3 regions of the Lysinibacillus sp. JNUCC 51 genome follow, and region 1 is predicted to be linked to each of the others. Evidence: a T-box and tRNA genes for the amino acid it is inferred to sense, from the RefSeq annotation. Region 1 holds a T-box; the other regions hold tRNA genes.

Region 1 (6,432 bases):
CATCAATCCTATACACATATAGCGTTTTCTATCCAGGAGGACGATTTTGACGATATGTATGAAAAGCTAGTCCATCTTAATGTCAACATTCTGGAAGGTAGACAAAGAGATGTACGAGATAAAAAATCGATTTACTTCACGGATCCTGATGGTCACAAATTCGAATTCCATACGGGGACTTTACAGGATCGATTGGATTATTATAAGAAGGAAAAAATGCATATGGAGTTTTTTGATTAATATTAAAAAATAGGTGTCTCTATCTTTAAGAGGAGGGCATCTATTTTTTTTGCAACGTTTTCCTTTTCTCAAACGACTTTAAAGTGTAACCGGAAGGAGGAGATTAGGTGGATATAGAAAAATTGGTTAAGAGCGCAAAAAGGGGGGATGATGAAGCATTTGAGCAGTTGATTGCTTTAATGCGCGAGAAATTATATCGTACTGCCTATTCGTATGTTCGAAATGAACAGGATGCGCTTGATATTTATCAAGAGTCTATTTATAAAGCTTATACAACATTGAAAACATTAAATAATCCAAATAGTTTTCCAGGATGGATTATTAAGATTGTGGTTTATAAATCTATAGATTTTATTAGAAAAGATTCAAGAAAATTCACTCCAGGAGATGCGGAGTTTTTTGCAAAGATAGCAGGAAATCAAAATATGGAGAATGTTACTTATTCAATGGATTTAAAAGAGGCTATTGAAACATTAGATGATAAGTATAAAACGATTATGTGGTTACGCTTTTATCATGATTTTTCTGTCAAAGAGATTGCAAAAATGCTGGGATGTCCTGAAGGTACAGTGAAATCCTACATTAATAGAGCTAAGAAAGAGTTAAAACCAATCTTAAAGGAGGGCTACTTGTATGAGTAAGGAAAATAATAATCAATCTATTGATCGTATCGATATTCCACTTCAACAATTGATGATGAGAGAGCGCGCGGCAATAAATGCAGCAAAAAGGAAGAAATTGACCATTAGAATTATAAAACCTCTTCTTGTTGTCTGCGGATTGTTTATAGCGCTGCTAGGTTCGGGATTTTTCTCCCCCACAATAGCTACTTCACTTGCCAAAGTACCTTATATTGGAGCCATTTATGCTGAATTCGGGGATATTGCAGCTAAAAAAATTGAACAAAACCAGTTCATGACAAAAATAGGAAAGAAGGATACTCATGCAGGTCTTACAATGGCTGTTGAAGAAGCGGTATATGATGGTAATAGATTATTAGTTACAGTTACATATACAGGGCAGAATGGGGTTTCTTTAGAAGAAGAGAATGTAGGTACTAATATGCTAACTGTCAATGGGGAGCCAATAGATGTTGCGGTAGGTTCTACAGGCCAAGATGATATAGATAAAAACACAATTATTGAGCATCATGAATTAACGTTATCACATACAGATATATACGGGGATAAAATTGAAGTAGCCTTGGATGGGAGAGATTTATTTGGCTACAAAGGTAATTGGCATGTGGATTTTACTCTGGAAAAATTAAAGGAAGAAGTTATTAATTTCTATCCAAATGTAAAATCTAGTACTAACAATGGGTTATATAAGTTAAATGTTGCACAGGTATCATCGACACCACTTTCGACACGTATTGATGTCCTAGTAGATTATCCAAGAGAACTGGATAGAAATGATAAATGGCCATTTTTTGAGTTTGAGGTAACTGATAGTGAAGGGGAGTTATACGATAGAGCAAATATACAAATGGGTGCGACAAAGGATTATGGACATCATATTATTCTAGTACTACCTCCTATGGAGAAAACGCCAAAATCATTTACACTTAAACCGGGTAAGACGGATGAGCAAGGTTATTGGAAAGAAATAAAGGAATTAGAAATGGTAGTACCCTTAGAACCTTAAAAATATGAGATCCCTTTAGTTAAAGAAAACTAGAGGGGTTTCATATTTTAAAGTTGTATAATATTAACGAGAAACAATAAAAGAGGAAAAAACGTATAATAGTAGAAGGGGTGATTTTATGAAAAAAGCTATTATTTTTGATATGGATGGTACTTTATTTCAAACAAATCTAATATTAGAGCCAGCGCTAGCGGCAACGTTTGATGTGTTAAGTGCAAAGGGCTTGTGGCAGGGAGAAACACCAATAGAGAAATATCGCGAAATTATGGGGGTTCCATTACCTGTTGTTTGGGAAACGTTATGTCCTATGCACACGCTAGAGACACGTGAAGAAAGCAATGCATTATTCCATGTTAAGCTTATTGAACAAATACGAAATCGTCAGGGTGCATTGTATCCAAATGCGGAGCAAACACTGTCTGCTTTGGCAGAAAAATATGAGTTATTCATTGCCAGTAATGGGCAAACCGAGTATTTACAAGCAATAGTGGAAACCTATCAATTACAGCGTTTTATCATAGGTACATATAGTATTCAGTCCGTTTCTAGTGGTCATAAATCTGATTTAGTGAAAAAGGTAATTGAGGAAAATGCTATTGAACGCGGAGCGGTTGTAGGTGATCGTTCTTCTGATATTCAGGCGGCACAAGATAATCAGTTACTGTCAGTGGGTGTACGTTTCGACTTTGCACAGGACACAGAATTACAAAAAGCAGATATAGTCATTGATGATTTGAAAGAGCTGCTTTATATAAAACTAGGATAAAATTAATTTTATCGAGAGTTATGAACGATTTATCGACATGCATTGCAATACAGAAGCAGAAAGAGTAAAATGGTGGAAATCTATAGTAAAAGCATTGATAAGGAAAAGTAAATTGGAGAAGCATTATATAGAGAGCCTCTGTTGGTGGAAATGAGGTGAATGCTCCCTTTTGAAAATGACCTTTGAGCTTCGTACCGAAAGCAAGTTTGCGAGTAGATTACGACGAGATGGGCACTCGTTACAACAGCGGCAGTATCTCTCATTAAAAGGAGTGCTTTGTGCAAGCACAAAGCAGATTCCGGACGCAATTATGCCGAGGCATAATAGATAATGGCACGTACTGATCGAGGCAAATAGTGTGAGCTATTTGTAAATATAGGTGGTAACACGGGTATACTCGTCCTAATCAATTTTGATTAGGGCGTTTTTTTTATCTTCATTTAGGACTTGCCTGAAAGAAGATAAAGCCTCCGGCGGATTCATGGATTTTAAAAGGAAGAATTGTGCTACCACAATTCAAAATCCAGACGCATTGTTTATTTGTAGCGAAAGCAAAGCGACAGCTACAATTACACCGGGGCGCAATTGATTTACATTTTTTTATACAATTTTTTCGAGGGGAGCAACTTAGGATGACAATTGTTATTGGAGGGGCGTGGCCATATGCAAATGGTTCTTTGCATTTAGGGCATGTTGCCGCATTATTACCGGGTGATATTTTGGCTAGATATTACCGACAAAAGGGCGAGAAGGTATTGTATATTTCGGGAAGTGACTGTAACGGCACGCCAATTTCTATTCGAGCTGCACAGGAAAACACGACAACGGAAGCAATTGCTAATCATTATCACGAGGAGTTTACAAGATGCTTCAATGATTTAGGATTTACCTATGATTTGTATACGAGAACCGACGCTCAGCACCATCATGAATCTGTGCAAACGATTTTTTTGCAGCTACTAGCGAACAACTTTTTATACAAAAAGAAAATTGAACAAGCATATTGTGAAACGGACAAGCAATTTTTGCCGGACCGATTTGTAGAGGGGATTTGTCCAAACTGTGGAGCGAAGGCACGTGGTGATCAATGTGATAATTGCTCAACAATTTTAGACCCACTCGATTTAATCGATAAACGTTGTAAAATTTGTGGGAATGAGCCAATTATAAGGGAGACAGAGCACTTCTATTTTGCATTTAGTCAGTTTCAAAGGAGGCTGGAGACCTATTTAGCAGAAGCAAAGGCAGAAAAACGCTGGCGGGACAATGCTTTAGGTTTAACAGAGCGTTACTTGGCAGAAGGGGTCCCAGACCGCGCTGTAACAAGAGATTTACCAAATGGTATAGATGTGCCCGTACCAGGTTTTGAGGGCAAAAAAATATATGTGTGGATTGAAGCTGTAGCAGGTTACTTAACAGCGAGTATTGAATGGGCGAAGCAGCATCAAATAGCGATTGAAGATTTATGGAATGAAGAGACGATTTCGTATTATGTGCATGGAAAGGATAATATTCCGTTCCATACAGTTATTTGGCCAGCAATTCTTATCGGGATAGGAGCGAAGGCCTTACCTACACATATTGTATCAAATGAATATTTAACATTAGAAAAACGAAAGTTATCGACGAGCCAAAACTGGGCGGTATGGGTGCCTTATATTTTGAGTCGATACGATGCAGATTCTATTCGTTATTTTTTAACAATGAATGCACCAGAAAATCGCGATACTGATTTCTCTTGGCGAGAATTTATTTATAGTCATAATGGCGAATTACTTGGCGCTTACGGTAATTTTGTTAATCGAACATTGAAGTTTTTAGAAAAATCATTTGATCGTCAAGTGCCTCATGCCGAGATAGATGACACTATTCAAAAACAAACAATTCAGCTGTTTAATGAAGTTGGGATTCATATAGAAGCGGGGCATTTTAAACAAGCTTTAGAAGCTATTTTTGAATATATTCGTGGAGCTAATCGATATTTTGACGAACAGCAGCCGTGGCTACAGGTTAAAGAGAATGTGGAAGCTGGCAATCGAACACTAGCAACGTGTGTTTATATTATTGCTAATCTTGGACAGCTGTTACATCCATTTTTACCGTTTTCAGCTGAGAAGGTGAGAAAAATGTTAGGTATCAATGAAGTAATGTGGCATGAGCAAGTGGAGTTACCAACAAGCATTGGCGAAGTGGCACCACTGTTTGAACGTCTTGATGTTGAATTAATTGAAGAGGAATATCAAAAGTTAGTGGAGGGCAGCCAATAGGAAAAATGAAAGCAGTATGACTCAATATTGTCATACTGCTTTTAACTTCTTTCAGAAAGCATTGTTTATTTGTAGCGACAGCTACAATTATTTAATTCATAACAGGCGTTAATTTAGCGACAACAATACTATTGATAGCATTAATATAAGCTAGCGCACTCGCTTTTAAAATATCTGTATCCGCAGCTTTTGCGATATACTTTTCACCTTCATGCTCGATTGTAATTTTTACTTTACCAAGAGCTTCTTTACCACGAGATACACTATTGATATTATACTCTACAAGTTTCACATCGATGTTTGTAATTTCTGCGATGGCTGAATATAAGGCATCAATTGGACCTGAGCCAACCGCACTTGCTTTAAATATCTCTTCACCTTTACGTACTCTCACACTTGCTGACGGGAAGCTTGCATTGCTGACGACTTGTAAATCATCGAAGTCGAAGAACTGATCACTATAATGAGTGGCATTAGCATGGTTTGAGTCATGTTTTTCATAATAGCTTTCCACAATAACATATAAATCGTGATCATAAACTTCTTTCTTTGCATCAGCCAGCTTTAAGAAGCCTTCGAAGATTCCTTCAAATTCATCTGCTGAAAGATTGGAAAAGCCAAGTTTTTCAAGGGCATTTTTCACCGCGTGACGCCCAGAGCGAGCTGTAAGGACTAGCTCCATATCGTCAAGACCTACATCTTCTGGATGTACAATTTCATAGGCATCACGAGATTTAAGAAGACCGTCTTGATGGATACCAGAGGAATGGGCAAAAGCATTATCCCCAGTAATCGCTTTGTTTACTTGTACGTCTAAGCCCATAAAGCTTGAAACAAGACGAGACGTATTCATAATTTCTCTTGTGTTGATACGTGTCTCAGCATTGTATACAGAACTACGTGTTTTCAACGCCATGACGACTTCTTCTAATGCTGCATTTCCTGCGCGTTCGCCAATGCCGTTAATTGTACATTCTACTTTATCAGCGCCGTTTTTAATCGCAGCTAGTGTGTTAGCAGTAGCCATACCAAGGTCATTATGGCAATGAACACTCAACAAAACGCTATCGTCTAGGTTTTTCATACGTTCATTTAGTTTATAAATCATCGCTCCGAATTCTTCTGGTTCTGCAAAGCCGACTGTGTCAGGTACATTAATCATAGTTGCACCAGCCTTCATGACAGCTTCAATTGTTTTCCAAAGATACTCGAAATCTGAACGAGATGCATCTTCTGTTGAATATTGGACTTGTGGTAGCAGAGTTTTCGCATATTTTACTGCATCAACGCCAATTTGTAGAATTTGATCCTTGGATTTACTAAATTTTTTCTCAACATGAATATCAGAAGTACCAAGCACCATATGAATCATCGGATTTTCAGCGTATTTTACAGCGTTATAAACAGCATCAATATCTGCCTGTACGGCACGAGCTAAAGCGGTAATCATAATGTCATTTGTATTTCCGACTTTTTGTGCGACAGCTTTAACTGCATCAAAATCTCCTTGTG
Region 2 (6,432 bases), 370 kb from region 1:
CTTTTAAAAAGGCCTCTTTTCTTGTCCATATATAAAAAAACCTTGATTCCTTTTCAAACAAAGTTTTTGCCTCTAATACATAATCTATTTCTTCCATTCTAAAAATGTGCTTCATAATTTTGAAATCCACAGGACAAATACGTTCAACATCAACTCCTACCTCATCTAAACCTATCACACAGACGAGTAGGCCATTACTATGAGATAAATTAAAATAAATAGGTTTGTCTTTAAACATAGAATTATCTAAAAATAATTTCCCATATTTGCTTTTCTTAAATACTATAGAGCTGGGTTCAACATTTAATAATTCTCCAATTATCTTTTTTAGTAATACTCTTCCTAATAAAAACTCTACTTTTTTGAATTCTACTTTATAACTCTGATAAATTTCTACCTCCTGTTCACTTAAGAATTTAACTAGATTATCAAATTCTGATAATATAGATAGGTCATTGGTTTTAATGTAATTAATAGTTATACTTACTTTAATCTCCACCTTGTAATTTTTCTCCCACTCAACCACCTATAATATTAAACATCTTTTGGTATAATTTCCACAATTTTTGAAATAAACCAAATTATATTAACTTTAGGAAGGGCAGGCTTCCCACATTTTAATATCTATGTAACTTAAAAATACAGAATCATTTATGTCTTAATTGATGAATTTGTGCCCTGTAAGTATCCTTTGAATTTTACTAATCAACTTCTCTGACAGAACAATTTTTCTGCGATTAAATAACATATCATTGCAGTATATAAATGCTAATTTAAATATGTACATTCCTGCTTGAATAAAGATGTACAAAAATGCTCTTCCATTTCATACTAATACCGAGGTGTTAGTATGCATATTCAACTAGAAATTAAGACAGATTTTAAAATCAATAGTCTTTCAGATTTAGCAAATTTTAAACAAGTAATGGAGCATTTAAACATGAAGATTAATAAAAGTAAATTAGCAAGGGATATGGGCGTAGATCGACGAACAATCGATAAATATCTAAATGGCTTTATACCAAAAACAAAGCGTAATAAGCCATCTAAAATTGATGAGTTCTATCCGATTATTGCCAATCTCTTATCAGAAGATTCTAAGCAGGTATTTTATTATCGACGTAATCTTTGGCAGTATTTAAAAGACAATCACGGTTTAGATTGTGGACAGGATCTACATTCCGTACCTATATTGCCAATACGCCCGAATTTAAGGCTTATTTTGAGATAAATGAACGCGTATCTTCTGTACATAGCGGTATCCGTTATGTAACGCGTATAGGCAAACAAGCACAGTTGGATTGGAAAGAAAGCATTCTTTATGAAACATGTGATGGTGAACAGGTGGAGATTAATGTAGCCGTGTTAGTGTTAAGCTACTCTCGTATGCGATTCTTTTATATGAGTATTTCCGAATCGCAGGCAGTTTTATGTTCTTTCTTAACCGATACGTTTGAAAAAATGGGTGGTGTACCAGAAGAACTCATTACTGACAGCAGTGATGGATGAAGCACGAACAGAACATTTTGGTGGAAAAGTGAATACGAAGTTCGCGCAATTTGCGAAAGACTTTGGATTTAAGGTGAAGCTTTGTATAGTAGGTCGTCCCCAAACAAAAGGAAAAGTGGAAACAACGATGAAATTACTAGATGAAATCCATGCCTATCAAGAATAAAATTCCGATTTTAGAATGGCAAAAAGAAAAGAATCACTTACTCCAGCTACCAACTGAACGAGTAAGAGATTCCTATCGAATCAACCATACGCTTGTAAAAGTCAATGCATCGAGCATGATTTCCTACAAGTCCAATCAATACTCCGTACCACCGGAGTATCAAGGCAAAAAAGTAGGGTTACAAGTGTACGATAATCAATTATGGATTTATTATAACATGGAACTAATCGCGCAACACAAAAAAAGTGAAGCAAAATTGAATTATCAAGAGGCACATTATCGTGAACTGATGACAAAGGCCTTGCCCGAATACCCTGATATTAATGATTTAGCGAAACGGAATTTAGCAGCGATTGGAGAAGTGTATAAATGAATTCAATAATGAGTACAAATTATCAGCAACTACAACAAAACTTAGAGTATTTAAAATTAAAGCAAATGGGCATCCATTTGAATGAAGTCATCGACTTTAGTAATAAAAATGAGCTTTCTTTTATCGATACACTTATTAAATTGACAAATTATGAAATCGATGTGCGTGAGCAAAATATGATTCATGCGATGGTGAAAGTCGCTGCATTTCCACATTTAAAGGAGATAAAGGATTTTAACTTTGATTTTCAACCAACTATTAATCAACAACAAATACTCGATTTTCAAAGTCTTCGTTTTATCCATGAAAACGAGAATATTGTATTCCTAGGTCCAAGTGGTGTCGGCAAGACCCATCTGGCCACAGCAATCGGCATTACGGCTGCTAAAAAGCGAACAAGTACCTATTTTATTAAGTGCCATGATTTAATTCAGAATCTGAAGAAGGCTCGCTTAGAAAATGGAACAACAAGATTATTATCAAAATTTTCTAAAAAGACTTTGTAAAGCACACAATATTTCTCCTCGAAAACCTAGATTTATTGAAGTTGAAGATGTGGTTACTTTTAATATTAAAAATCATTTGAAAGAAGGGGTAGATTTAGAATGTTTTAAAATTCTAAATCTTATTTATCAAACGGTTGGACCTTTAGGTATAAAATTTAATCAGCAATTACTTTTATATCCGGGTGGGAATAGATTGGATAGAGTAACAGTAACCTTTTCCAAAAAGGATTATATAGCTTTAAACAAAAAATTAGAAAGTGGTGAAATAAATTAAGGGTAGCTTAATGCTATCTTTTATTAATAATCCTAAATGGAACAGCAACAAATAAAATTGAACACAACAAACTCGCCATTACTTTTTCATCTCGTCACCCCCTTGTTATTATTGATTTCTACCATATAACTCTTTAAAAAAGCATACAAAACAATCTTTGTTGGCTTTCGATCATATTTTGAGAAATGCTTTATTTGAAATTTTAAATACACATATGATATAAAAGAGTTTTAGACTAATATTATTTAAAATTCTGTACTATGTATAAGCAATCTTGGTTCGTATAAAAAAATCCTCTCAAAAAATACATTTTGAGAGGATCTTAAATGTTTTCTACAAACAAAAAAAGAACCCTTGTAATCAAGGATTCTTTACTAAATATGATACCGGTGGTCGGGGTCGAACCGACACTCCAAAGGAACACGATTTTGAGTCGTGCGCGTCTGCCAATTCCGCCACACCGGCATAATGGAGATAAAAAAAATCGGATAAACCGATTGAGTAATAAAATATGGAGGCGGCAACCGGATTTGAACCGGTGATAAAGGTGTTGCAGACCTGTGCCTTACCACTTGGCTATGCCGCCGTCATATTTGGAGCGGAAGACGAGGTTCGAACTCGCGACCCCCACCTTGGCAAGGTGGTGTTCTACCACTGAACTACTTCCGCAAAAATGGCTGGGGTACTAGGATTCGAACCTAGGCATGACGGAATCAAAATCCGTTGCCTTACCGCTTGGCTATACCCCAACAATGGGGCGACTGAAGGGAATCGAACCCTCGAATGCCGGAACCACAATCCGGTGCGTTAACCACTTCGCCACAATCGCCATTGTTATATTGTATTTATTAATTTTATTGAAAATGGGGCGACTGATGGGAATCGAACCCACGAATGCCGGAACCACAATCCGGTGCGTTAACCACTTCGCCACAATCGCCATAAAATTAATTGGCAGGGGCAGTAGGAATCGAACCCACACCAAAGGTTTTGGAGACCTCTATTCTACCGTTGAACTATGCCCCTATTAAATAAAAACTGGTGGAGGGGGACGGATTCGAACCGCCGAACCCTAAGGAGCGGATTTACAGTCCGCCGCGTTTAGCCACTTCGCTACCCCTCCGGAAAAGCCATGGTGCCGGCGATAGGAGTCGAACCCACGACCTACTGATTACAAGTCAGTTGCTCTACCAACTGAGCTACACCGGCAAAAAAATATGGTGGGTCAGGACGGAATCGAACCGCCGACACTTAGAGCTTCAATCTAATGCTCTACCAACTGAGCTACTGACCCATATTTTTTAAAAAATGGCGGTCCCGACCGGGATCGAACCGGCGATCTCCTGCGTGACAGGCAGGCATGTTAACCGCTACACCACGGGACCATTTTGGTTGCGGGGGCCGGATTTGAACCAACGACCTTCGGGTTATGAGCCCGACGAGCTACCACTGCTCCACCCCGCGATAATGAGTGATTTATTTGAATTAATAATGGTGGAGGATGACGGGCTCGAACCGCCGACCCTCTGCTTGTAAGGCAGATGCTCTCCCAGCTGAGCTAATCCTCCATCTGGGTATTAAATGGTGACCCCTACGGGATTCGAACCCGTGTTACCGCCGTGAAAGGGCGGTGTCTTAACCACTTGACCAAGGGGCCTTCATTTGGAATGAAAAATCCTTAAAGTGCTGGCGGAGAGTAAGGGATTTGAACCCTTGAGACAGTGTTAACCGCCTACACGATTTCCAATCGTGCTCCTTCGGCCACTCGGACAACTCTCCAAGAATGGCTCCGAAGGCAGGACTCGAACCTGCGACAACCTGATTAACAGTCAGGTGCTACTACCAACTGAGCTACTTCGGAATAATTTTATCATATAGCCTAGCGACGTCCTACTCTCACAGGGGGAAGCCCCCAACTACCATCGGCGCTAAAGAGCTTAACTTCCGTGTTCGGTATGGGAACGGGTGTGACCTCTTTGCCATCATCACTAGACTATTTTAAAGACAAGATTTATTATAACGCATTTCCGTTATAATTGCAAGCTTTTTTTCTGAAAAGCTTTCTTATTCTTTCAAAACTGGATAAACGGTGCATTGAATGTTTCAAACGTTTTGGTTAAGTCCTCGATCGATTAGTATTCGTCAGCTCCATGTGTCACCACACTTCCACCTCGAACCTATCTACCTCATCGTCTTTGAGGGATCTTACTTACTTGCGTAATGGGAAATCTCATCTTGAGGGGGGCTTCATGCTTAGATGCTTTCAGCACTTATCCCGTCCACACATAGCTACCCAGCGATGCCTTTGGCAAGACAACTGGTACACCAGCGGTGTGTCCATCCCGGTCCTCTCGTACTAAGGACAGCTCCTCTCAAATTTCCTACGCCCACGACGGATAGGGACCGAACTGTCTCACGACGTTCTGAACCCAGCTCGCGTACCGCTTTAATGGGCGAACAGCCCAACCCTTGGGACCGACTACAGCCCCAGGATGCGATGAGCCGACATCGAGGTGCCAAACCTCCCCGTCGATGTGGACTCTTGGGGGAGATAAGCCTGTTATCCCCGGGGTAGCTTTTATCCGTTGAGCGATGGCCCTTCCATGCGGAACCACCGGATCACTAAGCCCGTCTTTCGACCCTGCTCGACTTGTAGGTCTTGCAGTCAAGCTCCCTTGTGCCTTTACACTCTACGAATGATTTCCAACCATTCTGAGGGAACCTTTGGGCGCCTCCGTTACCTTTTAGGAGGCGACCGCCCCAGTCAAACTGTCCGCCTGACACTGTCTCCTGCCCCGCTAAGGGGCATGGGTTAGAATTTCAATACAACCAGGGTAGTATCCCACCGACGCCTCCTTCGAAGCTGGCGCTCCGAGATCTCTGGCTCCTACCTATCCTGTACAAGTTGTACCAAAATTCAATATCAGGCTACAGTAAAGCTCCACGGGGTCTTTCCGTCCTGTCGCGGGTAACCTGCATCTTCACAGGTACTATAATTTCACCGAGTCTCTCGTTGAGACAGTGCCCAGATCGTTACGCCTTTCGTGCGGGTCGGAACTTACCCGACAAGGAATTTCGCTACCTTAGGACCGTTATAGTTACGGCCGCCGTTTACTGGGGCTTCAATTCGCAGCTTCGCTTGCGCTAACCACTCCTCTTAACCTTCCAGCACCGGGCAGGCGTCAGCCCCTATACGTCACCTTACGGTTTTGCAGAGACCTGTGTTTTTGCTAAACAGTCGCCTGGGCCTATTCACTGCGGCTCTCATGCGCTTGCACGCTCAAGAGCACCCCTTCTCCCGAAGTTACGGGGTCATTTTGCCGAGTTCCTTAACGAGAGTTCTCTCGCACACCTTAGGATTCTCTCCTCGACTACCTGTGTCGGTTTGCGGTACGGGCACCTCTCACCTCGATAGAGGCTTTTCTTGGCAGTGTGAAATCAGGAACTTCGTCCATACGGACTCGCCATCACAGCTCAACGTTACAGTGTGCGGATTTGCCTACACACACGCCTTACTGCTTGGACGCGCATATCCAACAGCGCGCTTACCCTATCCTACTGCGTCCCCCCATTTCTCAAACGGTGAGGAGGTGGTACAGGAATA
Region 3 (6,432 bases), 740 kb from region 1:
CTTCGGGGAGCTGTAAGTGAGCTTTGATCCGGAGATTTCCGAATGGGGGAACCCACTACGTTTAATCGCGTAGTATCTTGACGTGAATACATAGCGTCTTGAAGGCAGACCCAGGGAACTGAAACATCTAAGTACCTGGAGGAAGAGAAAGAAAAATCGATTCCCTGAGTAGCGGCGAGCGAAACGGGAAGAGCCCAAACCAAGAGGCTTGCCTCTTGGGGTTGTAGGACACTCTATACGGAGTTACAAAAGAGCGAGTTAGATGAAGCGACTTGGAAAGGTCCGCCAGAGCAGGTAAAAGCCCTGTAGTCGAAAGTTCGTTCTCTCCTGAGTGGATCCTGAGTACGGCGGAACACGTGAAATTCCGTCGGAATCCGGGAGGACCATCTCCCAAGGCTAAATACTACCTAGTGACCGATAGTGAACCAGTACCGTGAGGGAAAGGTGAAAAGCACCCCGGGAGGGGAGTGAAAGAGATCCTGAAACCGTGTGCCTACAAGTAGTTAGAGCCCGTTAATGGGTGATAGCGTGCCTTTTGTAGAATGAACCGGCGAGTTACGATTACGTGCAAGGTTAAGCTTTAGAAGGCGGAGCCGCAGCGAAAGCGAGTCTGAATAGGGCGAAATAGTACGTGGTCGTAGACCCGAAACCAGGTGATCTACCCATGTCCAGGGTGAAGGTGAGGTAACACTTACTGGAGGCCCGAACCCACGCACGTTGAAAAGTGCGGGGATGAGGTGTGGGTAGCGGAGAAATTCCAATCGAACTTGGAGATAGCTGGTTCTCTCCGAAATAGCTTTAGGGCTAGCCTCGTGATGAGAATACTGGAGGTAGAGCACTGTTTGGACTAGGGGGCCATCCCGGTTTACCGAATTCAGACAAACTCCGAATGCCAGATATTTATACACGGGAGTCAGACTGCGAGTGATAAGATCCGTAGTCAAAAGGGAAACAGCCCAGACCACCAGCTAAGGTCCCAAAGTAATCGTTAAGTGGAAAAGGATGTGGCGTTGCACAGACAACCAGGATGTTGGCTTAGAAGCAGCCATCATTTAAAGAGTGCGTAATAGCTCACTGGTCGAGTGACGCTGCGCCGAAAATGTATCGGGGCTAAACGATTCACCGAAGCTGTGGATTGACATCTACGATGTCAGTGGTAGGAGAGCGTTCTAAGTGCGTTGAAGTCAGATCGGAAGGACTGGTGGAGCGCTTAGAAGTGAGAATGCCGGTATGAGTAGCGAAAGACGGGTGAGAATCCCGTCCACCGTATGACTAAGGTTTCCTGAGGAAGGCTCGTCCGCTCAGGGTTAGTCGGGACCTAAGCCGAGGCCGATAGGCGTAGGCGATGGACAACAGGTTGATATTCCTGTACCACCTCCTCACCGTTTGAGAAATGGGGGGACGCAGTAGGATAGGGTAAGCGCGCTGTTGGATATGCGCGTCCAAGCAGTAAGGCGTGTGTGTAGGCAAATCCGCACACTGTAACGTTGAGCTGTGATGGCGAGTCCGTATGGACGAAGTTCCTGATTTCACACTGCCAAGAAAAGCCTCTATCGAGGTGAGAGGTGCCCGTACCGCAAACCGACACAGGTAGTCGAGGAGAGAATCCTAAGGTGTGCGAGAGAACTCTCGTTAAGGAACTCGGCAAAATGACCCCGTAACTTCGGGAGAAGGGGTGCTCTTGAGCGTGCAAGCGCATGAGAGCCGCAGTGAATAGGCCCAGGCGACTGTTTAGCAAAAACACAGGTCTCTGCAAAACCGTAAGGTGACGTATAGGGGCTGACGCCTGCCCGGTGCTGGAAGGTTAAGAGGAGTGGTTAGCGCAAGCGAAGCTGCGAATTGAAGCCCCAGTAAACGGCGGCCGTAACTATAACGGTCCTAAGGTAGCGAAATTCCTTGTCGGGTAAGTTCCGACCCGCACGAAAGGCGTAACGATCTGGGCACTGTCTCAACGAGAGACTCGGTGAAATTATAGTACCTGTGAAGATGCAGGTTACCCGCGACAGGACGGAAAGACCCCGTGGAGCTTTACTGTAGCCTGATATTGAATTTTGGTACAACTTGTACAGGATAGGTAGGAGCCAGAGATCTCGGAGCGCCAGCTTCGAAGGAGGCGTCGGTGGGATACTACCCTGGTTGTATTGAAATTCTAACCCATGCCCCTTAGCGGGGCAGGAGACAGTGTCAGGCGGACAGTTTGACTGGGGCGGTCGCCTCCTAAAAGGTAACGGAGGCGCCCAAAGGTTCCCTCAGAATGGTTGGAAATCATTCGTAGAGTGTAAAGGCACAAGGGAGCTTGACTGCGAGACCTACAAGTCGAGCAGGGTCGAAAGACGGGCTTAGTGATCCGGTGGTTCCGCATGGAAGGGCCATCGCTCAACGGATAAAAGCTACCCCGGGGATAACAGGCTTATCTCCCCCAAGAGTCCACATCGACGGGGAGGTTTGGCACCTCGATGTCGGCTCATCGCATCCTGGGGCTGTAGTCGGTCCCAAGGGTTGGGCTGTTCGCCCATTAAAGCGGTACGCGAGCTGGGTTCAGAACGTCGTGAGACAGTTCGGTCCCTATCCGTCGTGGGCGTAGGAAATTTGAGAGGAGCTGTCCTTAGTACGAGAGGACCGGGATGGACACACCGCTGGTGTACCAGTTGTCTTGCCAAAGGCATCGCTGGGTAGCTATGTGTGGACGGGATAAGTGCTGAAAGCATCTAAGCATGAAGCCCCCCTCAAGATGAGATTTCCCATTACGCAAGTAAGTAAGATCCCTCAAAGACGATGAGGTAGATAGGTTCGAGGTGGAAGTGTGGTGACACATGGAGCTGACGAATACTAATCGATCGAGGACTTAACCAAAATGTTTGAAAATTCAATGCACGTTTATCCAGTTTTGAAAGAATAAGAAAAGTTTTTTTGAAAAAAGCTTGCAATTATAACGAAAATGAGTTATAATAAATCTTGTCTTTGAAATAGTCTAGTGATGATGGCAAAGAGGTCACACCCGTTCCCATACCGAACACGGAAGTTAAGCTCTTTAGCGCCGATGGTAGTTGGGGGCTTCCCCCTGCGAGAGTAGGACGTCGCTAGGCATAATACCCAGGAGGATTAGCTCAGCTGGGAGAGCACCTGCCTTACAAGCAGGGGGTCGGCGGTTCGAGCCCGTCATCCTCCACCATTTGCCGGTGTAGCTCAGTTGGTAGAGCAACTGACTTGTAATCAGTAGGTCGTGGGTTCGACTCCTATCGCCGGCACCATTTTAGAGCCATTAGCTCAGTTGGTAGAGCATCTGACTTTTAATCAGAGGGTCGAAGGTTCGAGTCCTTCATGGCTCACCATTTTATTGCCAACAAAACATGCGGGTGTGGCGGAATTGGCAGACGCACTAGACTTAGGATCTAGCGCCGCAAGGCGTGGGGGTTCGACTCCCTTCACCCGCACCATATTTTTGAAATTTCATAATTGCCAGGATAAATAAATCTTATGCACATGCGGAAGTAGTTCAGTGGTAGAACACCACCTTGCCAAGGTGGGGGTCGCGAGTTCGAACCTCGTCTTCCGCTCCAAATGTGCCGGGGTGGCGGAACTGGCAGACGCACAGGACTTAAAATCCTGCGGTAGGTGACTACCGTGCCGGTTCGATTCCGGCCCTCGGCACCATTTTTTGTTTTAATAATTAGCGCCCGTAGCTCAATTGGATAGAGCGTCTGACTACGGATCAGAAGGTTATGGGTTCGACTCCTGTCGGGCGCGCCAAATTAATATTTATCGGAATGTAGCTCAGCTTGGTAGAGCACTTGGTTTGGGACCAAGGGGTCGTAGGTTCGAATCCTGTCATTCCGACCATTTTATGGGGCCTTAGCTCAGCTGGGAGAGCGCCTGCCTTGCACGCAGGAGGTCAGCGGTTCGATCCCGCTAGGCTCCACCATAAAAGATAACCAGTATAAAGATCCTGGCGGCGTAGCTCAGCTGGCTAGAGCGTACGGTTCATACCCGTAAGGTCGGGGGTTCGATCCCCTCTGCCGCCATCTTAAAGGACCTTTAGCTCAGTTGGTTAGAGCAGACGGCTCATAACCGTCCGGTCGCAGGTTCGAGTCCTGCAAGGTCCACCATTTATATAATATTACGGAGGTATACCCAAGTCTGGCTGAAGGGATCGGTCTTGAAAACCGACAGGCGGGTAACACCGCGCGGGGGTTCGAATCCCTCTACCTCCTCCAGTTTATATTTAAATGGTGCTTGAAAAACTCGAAAAGAATATATTATTAACGCGGGGTGGAGCAGTGGTAGCTCGTCGGGCTCATAACCCGAAGGTCGTTGGTTCAAATCCGGCCCCCGCAACCAAAATGGTCCCGTGGTGTAGCGGTTAACATGCCTGCCTGTCACGCAGGAGATCGCCGGTTCGATCCCGGTCGGGACCGCCATTTTTTTAAAAATATGGGTCAGTAGCTCAGTTGGTAGAGCATTAGATTGAAGCTCTAAGTGTCGGCGGTTCGATTCCGTCCTGACCCACCATATGCGGGTGTAGTTTAATGGTAAAACCTCAGCCTTCCAAGCTGATGTCGTGAGTTCGATTCTCATCACCCGCTCCAATCTAAGGGCCTATAGCTCAGCTGGTTAGAGCGCACGCCTGATAAGCGTGAGGTCGATGGTTCGAGTCCATTTAGGCCCACCACTATTCCGAAGTAGCTCAGTTGGTAGTAGCACCTGACTGTTAATCAGGTTGTCGCAGGTTCGAGTCCTGCCTTCGGAGCCATTTTTTTTGTGGGGAAGTACTCAAGAGGCTGAAGAGGCGCCCCTGCTAAGGGTGTAGGTCGGGTAACCGGCGCGAGGGTTCAAATCCCTCCTTCTCCGCCATTGGCCCGTTGGTCAAGTGGTTAAGACACCGCCCTTTCACGGCGGTAACACGGGTTCGAATCCCGTACGGGTCATACTGAAATGCAGTAGATGTAATTTACATCTACTGCATTTTTTTGTATAAGAATAGTTTTTGAGATTTCATTTCAATTATGCCGAGACATAATTGATAGTGAACATCCAAACATGTTCACGTTTGAAGACTCAAGTAATAAACAAAACGTCTACCAGAAATGAGTAGACGTTTTGTCATTTAAGCCCTTAATAGCATCCTTTCAAGTGAGCTACGTGCTTCTTCAGCTGTGTGAGCATCTACTTGAATACGATTATGGGGCTGTCCCTTTTCTATACTTTCTAAGGACCAAAGTAAATGGGGAAGGTCAATTCGATTCATTGTAAGACAAGGACAGAAATTCTCATTTAAAGAGATAATCTGCTTATCGGGGTGCTGCTTGATAATCCGGTTAACAAGATTCATTTCAGTACCGATTGCCCATGCTGAACCACTCTGTGCTTTACTAATCGTATCGATAATGTATTTTGTAGAACCTGCATCATCTGCAGCAGCAACAACTTCACGATTACATTCAGGATGAACAATGATACGCATATTTGGATGAACTTGACGTATAAGCTCCGTATGCTGAACTGTAAAACCTTCGTGTACTGAGCAGTGTCCCTTCCATAAGATGACTTGAATATTTTCTGGAGACTGATCTGTCTCAAGCGTATTTGTATGAGGATTCCAAACTGCCATATTTTCAAGCGGTATTCCTAAATCGTACGCAGTATTTCTTCCTAAATGTTGATCTGGTAAAAAGAAAATACGTGGTTTTTGCGTAAATGCCCATTTAACCATTTCTTTTGCATTGGACGATGTTACGCAGGCTCCGCCATGACGACCGGTAAATGCTTTAATGGCAGCAGTAGAATTGACATATGTTAGAGGGAGAATGCTATCGCCAAAGAGTTTCTGTAAAATTAGCCATGCTTGTTCTGTTTGATAAATGTCTGCCATATCTGCCATTGAACAGCCTGCACGCATATCGGGTAAGTAAACATGCTGCTGTTCAGTTGTAAGCATATCAGCTGTTTCTGCCATAAAGTGAACGCCACAAAATACTATATGTTCAGCTTCCTTGTTAGCTGCTGATAATTGAGCAAGCTGTAAGGAATCCCCTGTTACATCTGCAAATTGAATCACTTCATCTTTTTGATAGTGATGTCCAGGGATGAAGAGCTTACTACCTAATTTCTTTTTTATAGCTAGAATGCGAGATTCCATGTCATTTTTAGTTAATGCACGATAATGCTCGGGTAGTAGTGACGTTTGTTGTAATAAACTAGTGATGGACAATGGAATTAGCTCCTTTCGGTTGTACAAGTGCACTTATGTCAAAGGCTTTTACTGAATGTGTTAGTGCTCCGAGTGAAATCCATTGAATACCTGTTTCAGCATAACTATTTAAGTTATGAAGCGAAATGCCGCCTGAAGCTTCTGTAGCAATATGTGAGGGAACTGCTGGAAGCCATTCACTTATTTCTTCAGGGCTACGATTATCAAACATAATGATATCTGCA

The links. A T-box is a leader RNA that pairs with one kind of tRNA and senses whether it is charged. The one in region 1 lies ahead of metG (methionine--tRNA ligase), so its partner is inferred to be a tRNA-Met.
Region 2: it encodes a tRNA-Met, which carries the amino acid that the T-box ahead of metG (methionine--tRNA ligase) is inferred to sense. The anticodon was not compared.
Region 3: it encodes a tRNA-Met, which carries the amino acid that the T-box ahead of metG (methionine--tRNA ligase) is inferred to sense. The anticodon was not compared.

What each region holds. Positions count from the first base shown of each region.
Region 1 is NZ_CP065545.1:2,773,666-2,780,097, forward strand. It holds gene fosM (FosM family fosfomycin resistance protein) at 1-240, shown strand, start outside; gene JNUCC51_RS13455 (sigma-70 family RNA polymerase sigma factor) at 348-881, shown strand; gene JNUCC51_RS13460 (DUF4179 domain-containing protein) at 874-1,887, shown strand; gene JNUCC51_RS13465 (NIF family HAD-type phosphatase) at 2,006-2,653, shown strand; T-box leader at 2,739-3,061, shown strand; gene metG (methionine--tRNA ligase) at 3,286-4,920, shown strand; gene JNUCC51_RS13475 (2-isopropylmalate synthase) at 5,012-6,432, opposite strand, start outside.
Region 2 is NZ_CP065545.1:3,141,749-3,148,180, reverse strand. It holds gene JNUCC51_RS15270 (4'-phosphopantetheinyl transferase family protein) at 1-499, opposite strand, end outside; partial or broken gene istA (IS21 family transposase) at 851-2,048, shown strand; partial or broken gene JNUCC51_RS15260 (ATP-binding protein) at 2,057-2,551, shown strand; gene JNUCC51_RS15255 (hypothetical protein) at 2,508-2,828, shown strand; tRNA gene JNUCC51_RS15250 (tRNA-Leu) at 3,213-3,293, opposite strand; tRNA gene JNUCC51_RS15245 (tRNA-Cys) at 3,341-3,414, opposite strand; tRNA gene JNUCC51_RS15240 (tRNA-Gly) at 3,423-3,497, opposite strand; tRNA gene JNUCC51_RS15235 (tRNA-Gln) at 3,503-3,577, opposite strand; tRNA gene JNUCC51_RS15230 (tRNA-His) at 3,582-3,657, opposite strand; tRNA gene JNUCC51_RS15225 (tRNA-His) at 3,693-3,768, opposite strand; tRNA gene JNUCC51_RS15220 (tRNA-Trp) at 3,781-3,854, opposite strand; tRNA gene JNUCC51_RS15215 (tRNA-Tyr) at 3,868-3,951, opposite strand; tRNA gene JNUCC51_RS15210 (tRNA-Thr) at 3,962-4,037, opposite strand; tRNA gene JNUCC51_RS15205 (tRNA-Phe) at 4,047-4,122, opposite strand; tRNA gene JNUCC51_RS15200 (tRNA-Asp) at 4,138-4,213, opposite strand; tRNA gene JNUCC51_RS15195 (tRNA-Met) at 4,218-4,292, opposite strand; tRNA gene JNUCC51_RS15190 (tRNA-Val) at 4,321-4,396, opposite strand; tRNA gene JNUCC51_RS15185 (tRNA-Glu) at 4,411-4,485, opposite strand; tRNA gene JNUCC51_RS15180 (tRNA-Ser) at 4,516-4,607, opposite strand; tRNA gene JNUCC51_RS15175 (tRNA-Asn) at 4,613-4,689, opposite strand; rRNA gene rrf (5S ribosomal RNA) at 4,706-4,821, opposite strand; rRNA gene JNUCC51_RS15165 (23S ribosomal RNA) at 4,941-6,432, opposite strand, start outside.
Region 3 is NZ_CP065545.1:3,516,121-3,522,552, forward strand. It holds rRNA gene JNUCC51_RS16895 (23S ribosomal RNA) at 1-2,853, shown strand, start outside; rRNA gene rrf (5S ribosomal RNA) at 2,971-3,086, shown strand; tRNA gene JNUCC51_RS16905 (tRNA-Val) at 3,097-3,172, shown strand; tRNA gene JNUCC51_RS16910 (tRNA-Thr) at 3,176-3,251, shown strand; tRNA gene JNUCC51_RS16915 (tRNA-Lys) at 3,257-3,332, shown strand; tRNA gene JNUCC51_RS16920 (tRNA-Leu) at 3,353-3,437, shown strand; tRNA gene JNUCC51_RS16925 (tRNA-Gly) at 3,486-3,560, shown strand; tRNA gene JNUCC51_RS16930 (tRNA-Leu) at 3,566-3,654, shown strand; tRNA gene JNUCC51_RS16935 (tRNA-Arg) at 3,674-3,750, shown strand; tRNA gene JNUCC51_RS16940 (tRNA-Pro) at 3,764-3,840, shown strand; tRNA gene JNUCC51_RS16945 (tRNA-Ala) at 3,847-3,922, shown strand; tRNA gene JNUCC51_RS16950 (tRNA-Met) at 3,949-4,022, shown strand; tRNA gene JNUCC51_RS16955 (tRNA-Ile) at 4,030-4,106, shown strand; tRNA gene JNUCC51_RS16960 (tRNA-Ser) at 4,122-4,214, shown strand; tRNA gene JNUCC51_RS16965 (tRNA-Met) at 4,264-4,338, shown strand; tRNA gene JNUCC51_RS16970 (tRNA-Asp) at 4,343-4,418, shown strand; tRNA gene JNUCC51_RS16975 (tRNA-Phe) at 4,434-4,509, shown strand; tRNA gene JNUCC51_RS16980 (tRNA-Gly) at 4,513-4,586, shown strand; tRNA gene JNUCC51_RS16985 (tRNA-Ile) at 4,593-4,669, shown strand; tRNA gene JNUCC51_RS16990 (tRNA-Asn) at 4,674-4,750, shown strand; tRNA gene JNUCC51_RS16995 (tRNA-Ser) at 4,761-4,851, shown strand; tRNA gene JNUCC51_RS17000 (tRNA-Glu) at 4,854-4,925, shown strand; gene nadA (quinolinate synthase NadA) at 5,105-6,208, opposite strand; gene nadC (carboxylating nicotinate-nucleotide diphosphorylase) at 6,195-6,432, opposite strand, start outside.